2 regions of the Halomonas sp. AOP27-A1-41 genome follow, and region 2 is predicted to be linked to the other one. Evidence: predicted binding sites of a transcription regulator. Region 2 holds the regulator's gene; the other holds the start of a gene.
What was found. The regulator sigma-54, encoded in region 2, starts transcription at its own class of promoters, with help from an activator protein. The targets are predictions, from matches to a motif close to TGGCACNNNNNTTGCTNT.
Positions count from the first base shown of each region.

Region 1: glnL (nitrogen regulation protein NR(II)) is a predicted target of sigma-54. The motif match lies at 1,727-1,744, and genes of this name have one in related genera.

Region 1 covers NZ_JBQSXT010000005.1:77,646-84,185, forward strand. The annotation lists gene glnA (glutamate--ammonia ligase) at 156-1,562, shown strand; gene glnL (nitrogen regulation protein NR(II)) at 1,792-2,850, shown strand; gene ntrC (nitrogen regulation protein NR(I)) at 2,847-4,295, shown strand; gene ACT3TC_RS05415 (YqiA/YcfP family alpha/beta fold hydrolase) at 4,292-4,828, opposite strand; gene ACT3TC_RS05420 (entericidin A/B family lipoprotein) at 4,834-4,965, opposite strand; gene ACT3TC_RS05425 (sodium/glutamate symporter) at 5,972-6,540, opposite strand, start outside.
Region 2 covers NZ_JBQSXT010000001.1:298,888-305,427, reverse strand. The annotation lists gene ACT3TC_RS01310 (KpsF/GutQ family sugar-phosphate isomerase) at 1-328, shown strand, start outside; gene ACT3TC_RS01305 (KdsC family phosphatase) at 365-907, shown strand; gene lptC (LPS export ABC transporter periplasmic protein LptC) at 907-1,479, shown strand; gene lptA (lipopolysaccharide transport periplasmic protein LptA) at 1,488-1,979, shown strand; gene lptB (LPS export ABC transporter ATP-binding protein) at 1,989-2,738, shown strand; gene ACT3TC_RS01285 (RNA polymerase factor sigma-54) at 2,862-4,271, shown strand; gene hpf (ribosome hibernation-promoting factor, HPF/YfiA family) at 4,370-4,678, shown strand; gene ACT3TC_RS01275 (PTS sugar transporter subunit IIA) at 4,683-5,153, shown strand; gene rapZ (RNase adapter RapZ) at 5,221-6,135, shown strand; gene ACT3TC_RS01265 (HPr family phosphocarrier protein) at 6,196-6,465, shown strand; gene pmbA (metalloprotease PmbA) at 6,476-6,540, opposite strand, start outside.

The DNA.
Region 1 (6,540 bases), on a different contig from region 2:
GGCGATGTGTGATTCAATTTCAGGCAAATGTTAAGCGAACAAAAAGGATAGGCCTGTCAGGCACGTACTTTATTGAATGACGGGGTTTGTCTAATAACACTTTTATCGATAGCTTACTGTTACATGCTTTAAGCCACGCCCATATCGGAGGCACAATGTCAGCCAAGACTCTCGCGCTAATTGAAGAACATGATGTTAAGTGGGTGGACCTGCGTTTCACCGATACTCGTGGTAAAGAGCAGCACGTTACCGTGCCTGCCCGCGATGTAGACGAAGAGTTCTTCGAAAATGGTCAAATGTTCGATGGCTCCTCAATCGAGGGCTGGAAAGGCATTAACGAATCCGACATGATCCTGCGCCCGGAAGATGGCACTGCTTTCCTCGACCCCTTCACCGAAGACGCTACTCTGATTTTGCGTTGCGATATCATTGAGCCAGCCACGATGCAGGGCTATGACCGTGACCCGCGTTCTATTGCTAAGCGCGCTGAGGCGTACCTGGAGTCCACCGGCCTGGGCGATACTGCTTTCTTCGGTCCGGAGCCTGAGTTCTTTATTTTTGACGAAGTACATTGGAAGTCTGATATTCAGGGTTCCATGTACAAGATTTCTTCCGACGAGGGCGCCTGGGCGACCAGTAATCAGGTAGAGGGCGGCAACCTGGGGCACCGTCCGCGCGTTAAAGGCGGTTACTTCCCGGTTCCTCCGGTCGACAGCTTCCACGATATCCGTGGCGCTATGTGTAACACCCTGGAAGCGATTGGTCAGACCGTTGAAGTTCACCACCACGAAGTGGCGAATGCGGGGCAGAACGAGATCGGCGTTAAATTCAATACGCTGGTGAAGAAGGCGGACGAAGTTCAGGAAATGAAGTACGTGATCCACAACGTGGCCCACGCGTACGGCAAAACCGCGACCTTCATGCCCAAGCCGCTGGTTGGCGACAACGGTTCTGGTATGCATATTCACCAGTCGTTCTGGAAAGATGGTCAGAACCAGTTTGCCGGTGATGAATACGCAGGCCTGTCGGAAATGGCGCTGTATTACATCGGCGGTGTGATCAAGCACGCACGCGCTCTGAACGCCTTCACCAACGCCTCTACCAACTCGTACAAGCGTTTGGTGCCGGGGTTTGAAGCGCCGGTTATGCTGGCTTACAGCGCCCGTAACCGTTCCGCCTCTATCCGGATTCCCTATACGGTCAGCCCCAAAGGCAAGCGCGTTGAAACCCGCTTCCCTGACCCGACCGCTAACCCGTACCTGTCGTTTGCTGCCCTGCTAATGGCAGGTATCGACGGCATCAAGAACAAGATTCATCCTGGCGATGCCATGGACAAGAACCTGTACGACCTGCCGCCAGAAGAAGGCAAGTTGGTACCGACCGTTGCCAACAGCCTGGACCAGGCTCTGGAAGCGCTCGACGCTGACCGTGCGTTCCTGACCGAAGGTGGCGTGTTCACCGACGATATGATTGATGCCTACATCGAACTCAAGATGGAAGAAGTGGAGCGTATTCGCATGACCACGCACCCCATCGAGTTTGATATGTACTACAGCTGCTAATAGCGGTGTAACGCGATAGCTTTGAAACCCCGCTTCGGCGGGGTTTTTTATTGCACTTAACCAGTGAAAGGGGCGCGCCTTAACGGTGCTCCATGCACTAAGATGGTGCATGTGATGGATCGACCATGGCAGGCTGTGCGCTTAACGCTCGTTGAATCAAGGCCTGGCGCGCTTTTTGCAGTTTCTCTTAAGCATTGAACGTTTTTATCAGCGATATTCAGGACACGTCATGTATCAGCGTTTACTAGAACATCTCTCCATGGCAGTGCTGCTGCTGGACGGTGAGCTCCGCGTACGCTGGATGAACCCTGCCGCCGAAGCGCTGTTGGCAGTAAGCTTTAGCCGTGTGCAGGGGAGCCGCCTGGATACCCTGCTGGGCGGGGATGAAAGTATTGATCAGGTGTTGGCCAAGGCGCGGGATGCCTTTCATCCCTACACCCAGCGCGAGGCGCGCATTACCCCGGTTAACGGTGAAGCGCTGACCGTAGATTACACCGTGACGCCCCTGTCGGAAGACGAGCTTCTGCTGGAAGTAGAACCTCGTGACCGCTTGATGCAAATTTCCCGCGAGGAAGCGCTCACCACGCGCCAGGAAACCATCAAAGTGCTGGCCCGGGGCTTGGCCCATGAAGTGAAAAATCCGCTGGGCGGCATCCGCGGGGCGGCTCAGCTATTAGAGCGTGACCTGGATAAGCCTGAATTGCGTGAGTTTACCCATATCATCGTGGAGGAGGTTGACCGCTTGCGTGATCTGGTGGATTCGATGCTTGGCCCGAATCGCATTGTTAAGCACGCGCCGGTGAACATCCACAAAGTGCTGGAGCGGGTAAGAACGCTGCTGGTGGCTGAACATCCGAATATCACCATCCACCGCGATTACGACCCTAGCCTGCCGGACCTTTCCGGGGATGAGGCGCAGATGATCCAGGCCGTGCTTAACGTGGCCAGGAACGCCGTGCAGGCCATGAGCGATGCCGAGACCCCTGTGCCCGAATTGATGCTGCGCACCCGTGCCCGGCGTCAGTTCACCCTGGGTGCTGAGCGCCACCGGTTAGTGAGCGAGGTGGGTGTGATCGATAACGGCCCTGGTATCCCGGAAGGACTTAAAGAAACGCTCTTCTACCCTATGGTGTCAGGGCGTGCTGAAGGCAGCGGATTGGGGTTGTCCATCGCTCAGTCGATCCTGCATCAGCATCAAGGGTTGATTGAATGTGACTCACGTCCCGGGCACACCGAGTTCCGCTTACTGATTCCATTGGTTATTAATTGTACCGGAGAAGCATCATGATAGAGGCGACACGTAACGAGGTTGCACGGGTGGTCGTTGTGGATGACGATCGCGCTATCCGCTGGGTGCTTGAACGTGCATTGGCACAGCCGGATCTTGATGTAGAGTGCATAGAACGCGCCGATACAGTACTGGAACGACTGCTGACAACCCCACCGGATGTGCTGGTGACTGACATTCGCATGCCGGGCATTGATGGGCTGGATCTTATGTCGCACATCCGTGAGGCGCACCCGGATTTGCCGGTCATCATCATGACCGCTCATTCGGATCTCGACAGCGCAGTGGCCTCTTATCAAGGCGGTGCGTTTGAGTACCTGCCCAAGCCGTTTGATGTGGATGAAGCGCTGGCGCTTGTGCGCCGGGCGGTGGCTCATGCGCGCGAGCGCCAACGGCCGATCAGCGTTCCCGAAGGTTTGAACGCAGAAATCATTGGTGAAGCGCCGGCCATGCAGGAGGTGTTTCGGGCCATTGGGCGACTCTCTCATTCGCATATTACTGTGCTCATCAATGGCGAGTCGGGCACCGGTAAAGAGCGTGTAGCCCAGGCACTCCACCAGCACAGCCCCCGGGCGGGCAAGCCGTTTATTGCCCTGAACATGGCGGCCATCCCGCGTGATCTGATTGAGTCTGAACTGTTTGGCCACGAGAAAGGTGCGTTTACCGGGGCCGCTGCCCAGCGCCAGGGGCGCTTTGAGCAGGCCAACGGCGGCACGCTGTTTCTGGATGAGATCGGCGATATGCCGGCTGAAACCCAAACTCGCTTGCTGCGCGTATTGGCCGACGGTGAGTTCTACCGAGTGGGCGGGCACACCCCGGTCAAGGTTGACGTGCGGATTATCGCCGCGACGCACCAGAACCTTGAGTCGCTGGTGGATGACGGGCGCTTTCGTGAGGACCTTTTCCATCGCCTGAACGTTATCCGCATTCACTTGCCGCGCCTTGCCGAACGCCGTGAGGATATCCCACGCCTCACACGGCATTTTCTTGCTGAAGCCGCCAAAGAACTTGCCACCGACATCAAGGTACTCACGGCCGAAACCGAGGAGCACCTGACGCGCCTGGCGTGGCCGGGTAACGTGCGCCACCTGGAAAATATCTGTCGCTGGTTAACGGTAATGGCGTCTGGGCGTGAAATTCTGGTGGAGGATTTACCGCCAGAGCTACGCTCCCCCCAGGCAACTGAAAGCGGCGGTCATGGCGAATGGCGCAGCGCCTTTCGGGAATGGGCCGACCGTGCTCTGGCCGAAGGGCATACACATCTGTTGGAAGAGGCCGTACCCGACGTTGAGAAAATTCTGATTGAGACGGCGTTAAAACATACCGGTGGGCGTAAAGGAGAAGCAGCGGAGTTGTTAGGCTGGGGGCGCAATACACTAACGCGTAAATTAAAGACGTTGCTACCCGCCCTGGCAGACGAAGAACGCTGCCACTGTTCGCGCTAAACGAGCATTGATTGCTTGGTAAGCGCTTGGCACTGCGTTAGAAAACGCTCAAAGTCGCTCAGTATGGTGTCCAGGCTAGCGTGAAGACGATGGTCGTCATCGACCATCCGTAACGAGAGTTGCTGTAATCGGGCGCGTTCAATAACGGGGCCGGGCAGCACGACATCATCCTGCCAGCCGTGGATGATATGGGTAAGCTGAGCCTGAATCATCGGCGAGGTTTCAGGGTATGCCGGTAAGCCAAGCGCAGGGGCAAGTAAAAAACAACCTAAAAGGGGATGCTGAGTGCTAACCGCAGCGCTCAGCCATCCTCCCAGGCTAGAACCCGCTAGCACACACGCTGCGGGATTATCATTGCGTTTTGACAGAGTATCCAACAGGTGATCCAGCCGCCTGGGGGGCTCTGCCATGCCACGGTAATCCATAACGACCGGCTCACAATCATCGAGCGTTTCGGCGATCCCTTTGAGTGCCTGAATTTTCAAGGCACCGGGCCCGCTTTCCAGGCCGTGTGAAAGATAGACGGTCATCATTATGGTTATTCCGCTGCTCTTTCAATCGCCTGGCCGCCTTCCGAGATATCCTCTCCCGCGCCATGAATCGTATTACAACCGCTGATCGCCAGCAGTGTGGTTAATAGCACTACACCCATCGCCCATGTGCGTTTCATTGAATGATCCCTTCTTGTTGATCAGAAATAGTCGTGAGTAGAAACAGTCCTGCGTAAAACCATTCTTGCATAAAACAGTAAGGCTGCCATCAGCAACGCAGTAGCCCATACCAAGCGTGCCTTCGAAGTATCTTGCCTTCTCTTTATATTAGCCAGCAATAACACGTTAGGGTAAGAAGTAGTACGTTTTTGCCGAAATAAAGTGAGCAATAGCCAAACGTTCAGCTTCCCAAGTGGTGCTTAGTGTCACGGTGACCATTCGATGAGCAGGTATTTTTGTCGCATGTGCCTTTTTTACACACGGCTAAAGAGGGTTTTTCGTTGTTTTTAGGAAAGTGTTTTTTATTTCAAGTTTTTGATTTTACTTGTTTTTTTGTTTTTATGTTGGCAGTTGGCCTAAAGCCTGCAATATCATGAGTAGGAACAACATGAGCGGATTGATAGGAAGCAAGGGAAGGCAGGAGCCAAGTAGAAGAACAGGACGTTAAAGGACATTCACCCGCTCATTTGTATTAGCATAAGGATATGCTAATCGTCGAGGCCAGGGATTGGCTGAGATGCAAAATGACCATTTCGCGTAAGCGTTGTGGTTTTTTTGCGTTGTATGTGTTTTTTTTAAGCTGTTGAAAATTATAAAATTGTTGATTCTTAGCTATAATTTGCAAAAGATTTGTACAGATGACGCCGCCGATTTAGTCTATCCTTGCAGCACACTAAATCTAAGCGGTTAGAACATGCCAATGCAGTAGCCGCGCATTTCAGGAACAAGCGTTATGGCGATGGGATTGATGTTATGCATGTTTGTGCTGTTCTTGGTGTTTTCCGCCATCGGGTTATACATGATGTTTAAAAGTTCTTTTATGGTCACAACAGACAACCACGAAGACATACCGCCCGATATTTGATGGTTACCGCCCAACGGCGCGTTCTAAAAAGAATACGTACACTAAACGATCATGCCCACGAAAGTGGGCATGATCGTTTGGGGTGAACATAACGCGGCGGGCTACTTTTTCTGCCAGCGGCCACGGCCTCTGTCGGGCACCATGCGTCCGAAGTACAGCAGGCCAAAGACTAACCAGCTGACGGTTAAAATAGCCGAAAAGCCCAGTATGGCGAGCGCACCAAACTCGCCTATCAAGGGCAAAGCAGCGGCGGTAAATAACCCACCACCTACCACCGGTTCAAACATAAGCTGCTTATAGCCAAAGCTCTCAAGCGCGCCGGATTTATTGCTGGGGTCAGCCATTCTCATCAGCAATAAGCCCGTCACCGTGACCCCCATGGATTGTCCAAAGTCTCCAATGCCCCGCTCAAACCAGCCTTCTGGAATTACTCGGGGGGCAATCACGATAAGAACGAATAACCCCCAGGCAATGCCTGCGACGGCAAGCAGTAAAAAGGGCAGGAAGTATTCCCCCAGGGTGGTGAGTGACAGCGTGGCAAGTGCAGCGACAATGGTGAAATCAAGCGCGGTGCCAGCAATTCGCGCCATGGTACGTGTGGAAACATGGTGCTCCAGGCCAAAGCGCGTGATCACTAACTGGACGATGACGCCGCCAATCATCGCGATAG
Region 2 (6,540 bases):
AGGCAGCCCGCTGCGTGATGCGCTCTTGGAGATTACCCGCCAAGGGTTGGGATTTACCTGCGTTGTCGACAGCGAAGGGCGACTTGCAGGTGTTTATACCGATGGCGACTTACGCCGCACCCTCGACCAGTTTCATGATCTGCGTAAAGTAACTGTGGACGATGTAATGACCCGACCCGGCAAACGCATTGGCCCCGACCTACTGGCCGCCGAAGCGGTGCGCATCATGGAAGATAGCCGTATTACTGCGCTAGCGGTCGTCGATGACGAACAGCGCCCCATCGGGGCGCTCCATATGCACGACTTGCTTGCCAGCGGCGTTATCTAACCACTTTACCCAACAGTTTACTGACAAGGAGTCTCTATGGCCCTCCCCACTGCGCTACTTGACCAGCTTCGCCATGTGCGACTACTTGCCCTCGATGTTGACGGTGTGCTCACCGATGGACGGCTATACTTTCAAGCCGATGGTATCGAGATCAAAGCCTTCCATACACAAGACGGCCATGGCTTAAAGTTGCTTAAACGTGTGGGCATTCATGTGGCGTTAATTACAGGACGCGACTCCCCCATGGTGAGCCAGCGTGCTGCGGCGCTGGGAATTAACCTTGTCCATCAGGGCTGCGAAGATAAGCTCACTACTTTGAAAGCGCTGTGCGAGCGCCTCAATCTGAACCTAAGTCAGGTGGCTTACTGCGGCGATGACTTGCCTGATCTTGCGCCTATCAAACGCGCAGGCGTTGGCATTACGGTACCCAACGCACCCGATTACATGCATACCCACGCTGACTGGATTACCGACCGCTTGGGTGGTCACGGCGCCGTACGTGAAATTTGCGATACATTGCTTGAAGCGCAGGGCCACTGGAGTACTGTTCTTGAGTCGTATTTGAATGGTCGCGTGTAATGTTTCAAAGAACCAAGAAACGCGTCGGGTTAGCGGCCCTGGTGGTCGCTTTAGGGGGGCTGCTGGTATGGCTGGACCCACGCGGCCCGGAAGACCGGCCCGTTGACGAAGAAGCGCAGGCTGAAGAGCCTAGCCACGTGCTGGAAAATGCCGAGATCACGCTGTTTGGTGAAACAGGGCATATCCAGCAGTCGCTGTCCGCGCCTTTATTGGTTTACATACCACAAAGCACCCAGGCCGAAGTCACTCAACCCGAAGCGACGCTGTTTGATAGTGATAACCGAGAGTGGCTCGCTCACGCCAACGAAGGCGTTCTGAACACGGCCACCCAAGCGCTAACACTGTCTGGTGATGCACAGCTTCTGGCGCCTACAGAAGGCTGGCAGCTTGATACTGAGTTATTACATTATGATGGGGTAGCGCGTCATGCCTGGAGCGAGGCGCCCGCCGTGTTTCAGCAGCCACCTCAACAAATGAGCGCATCACGTATGGATGTTTGGCTTGATGATAGCCAGGTCCGACTAACCGATAACGTCCGCGGCCATCACCCCCCCGCAACACAAAATCCTTAGGAGTCGCTATGAACGCTTTTATTCGCACCGCGCTTTTCGCCCTTGCGGTGCCGCTATCGGCAGCGGCCCAGACAAGCCAAGCTCCCATTGAAGTAGAAGCCGACCAGCTAGACCTTGATCAGCGTGCAGGCACTGCCGTTTATTCAGGCGATGTCAATATTCGCCAAGGCAATATGCAGCTACGTGGGGATCGCGTTGAAATTATCCGTAACGACGCGGGTGAGCTTTCTCGCGCTATTGCCACCGGAGAGCGCGCCTATCTACGCAATCAACTCGATGATCAGGACACTCCGATGGAAGGATGGGCACGACGCGTGGTTTATCACGTAGCAGAGCGGCGTGTAGAGCTTATTGACCAGGCCGAACTGACCCAGGCGGGTGATCAGTTTACCGGTGGCCGCCTGGAATACTTCATTGACCGCGAAGTGGTGCAGGCACGCTCCGATGCAAACGGTAGCGAGCCGCAGCGTATTCGCATGACGCTTCAGCCAGCGCAATAGGAGCCAACCATGTCTATTGCGGAAGCACCGCCCATAAAAACCCTTTACGCCAATCACTTGGCAAAAAGCTATAAGCGCCGCCGCGTGGTTAAAGACATTAGCCTGGAGATTGCTCAAGGCAGCGTGGTAGGCCTGCTTGGCCCTAACGGCGCGGGCAAAACCACATCGTTTTATATGATTGTGGGCCTGGTGAAGTCTGATGCGGGTACGGTGCGTATCGACGAGCAAGACTTAACCCGCGTTCCCATGCACGAACGCGCGATGGCCGGCATTGGCTATCTACCCCAGGAAGCGTCTATTTTTCGCAAGCTATCGGTTGCGGATAATATTATGGCGATTCTGGAAACCCGCAAAGATCTGGACAGGGCAGGACGAGAGCAGCGGCTTGAGGCCCTGCTTGACGACTTTCATATTACCCACATCCGTGACAGCTTGGGCATGAGCCTTTCCGGCGGCGAGCGGCGACGCGTCGAAATTGCCCGCTCCTTGGCCACAGAGCCCGCGTTTATCTTGCTGGATGAGCCATTTGCAGGTGTCGACCCCATCTCGGTTGGTGAAATCAAGAGCATTATTCGCGCCTTAAAACAGCGCCACATTGGCGTGCTAATTACTGACCATAACGTCCGAGAAACACTGGATATTTGCGATATCGCCTATATTGTCGGTGACGGCCACATCATTGCTGGCGGCAGCCCTCAGACTATCCTTGATAACCAAAAAGTGAGGGAAGTTTACCTGGGTGCTGATTTTCGCTTATGAATTTAATTTCACCGCTAAACAGTGATCTGCAGTAAAAATTTTATCAGTGGCATGCTTATTGCACTTGCACAACAACATGACTCGCACTAGGGTGAAGCTTTCCGATTAACGAGTGGTTCTCAGATGGTCATGAAAGCTTCTCTCCAATTGCGTATCGGTACGCAGCTGACCATGACACCTCAGCTGCAGCAAGCGATTGCACTGCTACAGCTATCGACATTGGATCTACGTCAGGAAATTCAGCAGGCACTGGATGCCAACCCAATGCTGGAGCAGGAAGACGAGTTCGGCGAGCAGGCGACCGTCGAAACACCCGACGAGGAGTGGTCAGAAAGCATTCCCGAGGAACTGTCTGTCGATAGCGACTGGTCTGACACTTACCAGGACATGGGTAGCTCTGGCAGCGAAGGCCCTGATTTTGAACGCCAGGCCGCGGAACAAAGCCTGCATGGACATCTCCTTTGGCAGCTGGCGATGACCGATTTTACGGCTCGTGAGCAGCTAATCGCCGAAAGCCTGATTGATGCACTGGATGCCAATGGCTACCTGACGCAGCCGCTCAACGATATCCGCGATGGGTTACGTGCTCAAAGCATCGAAGGTCTCAGCCAGCGAGAGTTGGAAACCACTCTGATGCGCTTACAGCAGTTCGAGCCAACGGGCGTCTTCGCCCGTGACTTGCGCGAATGTTTGATGCTTCAGCTTGCAACGCTCCCCGACGACACGCCCCTACTGGTTCCCGCGCGCCGATTGGTTCGCCAGTTTCTTGAAGCGCTGGGCAAAAATGACATGCGCCTATTAAAGCGCCGCCTAAGCCTGGACGATGAGCAGCTAGACGATGTGATCGGTCTGATCCGAAGCCTGGACCCACGCCCAGGCAGCGCTTATGGCGTCACCGACGATAGCTATATCACGCCCGACCTGGTCGTACGTCATGATCATGAAGGCTGGCACCTGGAGCTAAACCCTGAAGCCCTGCCCCGGCTGCGTATCCAGCCCGACTACGCCAGTTTAATCAAGCGTGCAGACAAGAGTCAGGATAACCAGTTTTTAAAAGAGCACTTGCAAGAAGCGCGCTGGCTAATCAAAAGCCTGTCCAGCCGCAACGACACGCTTCTACGCGTAGGGCGCGAGATTATCACTCGCCAAATCGGTTTTTTAGAGCACGGTGAAGAAGCGATGAAGCCGTTGATTCTTGCCGATATTGCCGAGGCGGTTGAGATGCACGAATCAACCATTTCTCGGGTCACCACACAAAAATATATCCATACCCCACGGGGTGTCTTCGAACTTAAGTACTTTTTCTCAAGCCAAATTAGCGGGCAAGATGGCGCAGACAGCCACTCAAGCACCGCGATTCGCGCCCGGCTTAAAAAGTTGATTCAAGATGAGCCTCCCGGCAAACCTCTTTCGGACAGTCGTTTGGTGACATTACTGGGAGATGGCGGCATCACAGTGGCACGCCGTACGGTGGCGAAATATCGTGAGTCGCTGGGCATTCCCTCATCAAGTGAACGTCGTCGTTTGCGTTAGTCGTTACAAGAGAAATGGCAAAACTCGCGACAGGGGCTTTGCAACACCGTAAAAAGGGTTACAATCGAAATTCAGTCCGATGGATAAGGAGCACGTCAATGCAAGTAAATATCACGGGTCATCATGTAGAACTGACTGACGCCTTGCGTGACTACGTTAATGAAAAACTTGAACGCATCGAACGTCATTACGACCACATCACCACGGTACAAGTCACCTTATCTATTGAGAAGGAGCGCCAACATGCCGCGTGCACCCTTCATGCGGCAGGCGCCGACTTACATGCCGACGCCGAAGATGTCGATATGTATGCCGCTATTGACGCCTTAGCAGACAAAATTGATCGTCAACTCGTTAAGCACAAGGAAAAAGCACAAGCTCGCGCCCAAGGCGCTGGCGTGCGTTAATTCAATGACGTTGGAAACCATCCTCCCCCCGGAGCGCGTACTTTACGACGTGCCCGGGGGCAGCAAAAAGCGGGTGCTGGAGTTTTTCAGCACCTTTATCGCTCAAAATACACCCAGTCTGGATAGCCAGGAAGTTTTCAGCCGACTGATCGGCCGGGAACGTCTTGGCAGCACGGGGATCGGTAACGGCGTCGCCATCCCCCATGCGCGCAGCCCACATTGCGTTACGCCTATTGCGGGTTTTTTAAAATTATCAGAACCTATTGATTTTGATGCTATTGATGGCGACCCGGTCGACCTCGTCTTTGTGCTGCTTGTTCCCGAAGAGGCTGACGACACGCATTTGTCGCTTTTGGGCCAAGTGGCCACCATTATGAATGATGCGAGCACACGCCAGGCATTACGCAAAACCAGCAGCCAGCACGATTTGCTTGACCTGCTAATGGGCAAGATTCGCGAACAGGCCGCTCCATAATCGCCCATAACGACTAACACATTTTCATGCGTTATCCCTTTTATACGTTCAATCAGAGAGAGCCACTATGCAACTGGTGATTATTAGCGGCCGCTCTGGCTCTGGCAAATCAATCGCATTACAAGCGCTGGAAGATATTGGCTATTACGCCATTGATAATCTCCCCGCCATGTTGCTTGGTTCTTTGGTTGACGAACTCCGTGACGAGGGTGAGCGCACGCATCTAGCGGTCAGTATTGATGCCCGCAACCTGCCAGCGGCGCTTGAGCGCCTTCCCGCACTGCTTGAAGAGCTGCGCGCGCGGCCTATAGATTGTCAGGTTATCTATCTAACCACCGATTCACGTATTTTACTGGAACGCTATTCTGCGACACGGCGACGCCATCCGTTAACGCGCAACAGTGATATGACGCTTGAAGAGGCGATAGAGAAAGAGGAAGAGACGCTCAACGAAATACGTGATTTGGCCGACCTGCGGATTGATACATCACGCTTATCGGTCCACGACCTGCGTCGGCGCATTTCAGACCAGGTAGCCCACCAGCGCAAAGACCAGCTAACACTCACCTTTGAGTCGTTCGGCTACAAGCATGGCGTACCCATGGATGTAGATTTAGTCTTTGATGTACGCTGCCTGCCCAACCCTTATTGGGACCCAACGCTACGCCAGTACACAGGACGTGATGCCACGATTATTGCGTTTCTGCGCGGCTACCCGATTGTCGAAGAGATGAGCCATGATATTCAGGCAATGCTTGAGCGCTGGCTGCCTGCTTACCAAAATAGTCAGCGCAGCTATATGACGGTGGCTATTGGCTGTACCGGCGGGCAGCACCGTTCTGTGTATATTGCCGAACAGCTGGCGCAAAAGCTGGCACCGCTCATCGGCGAAGTCCAGTTGCGTCACCGAGAACTGGAGCTGCAATACACGCTACGAGGAACCCGGGCAGAGCCACCGACGGCTCCTCCATTTTCCGAGTAGACGCCCAGCCCTACGTAAACGCTTATGCCTAATGACACCACTCGGAAAAAAGGAACCAGGGTGCCAGAAAGAACCTTAACGCTTACCAATCAGCGCGGCCTACATGCCCGCGCCGCCACAAAACTGGTGAAGTGCAGCCAGCACTACTCCGCCAGCATACAGGTGTATAAACAGCAGCAAATGGCTGATGCAGCCAACATCATGTCGCTATTGATGCTGGCCGCACCCTGCGGCACCCAACTGCGGATTTGTGCGGAAGGCGAGGATGCCGAACAAGCGCTTGATGCAATCCAAGCGCTGTTCGACGCCCGCTTTGACGAAGATCAGTAGTGCGGCTTTTTTAGCTACCGGCGACGGTCATCGCATCCACTAACCAGCTGCCCGTATGAATGCTGCCGCGCGTAT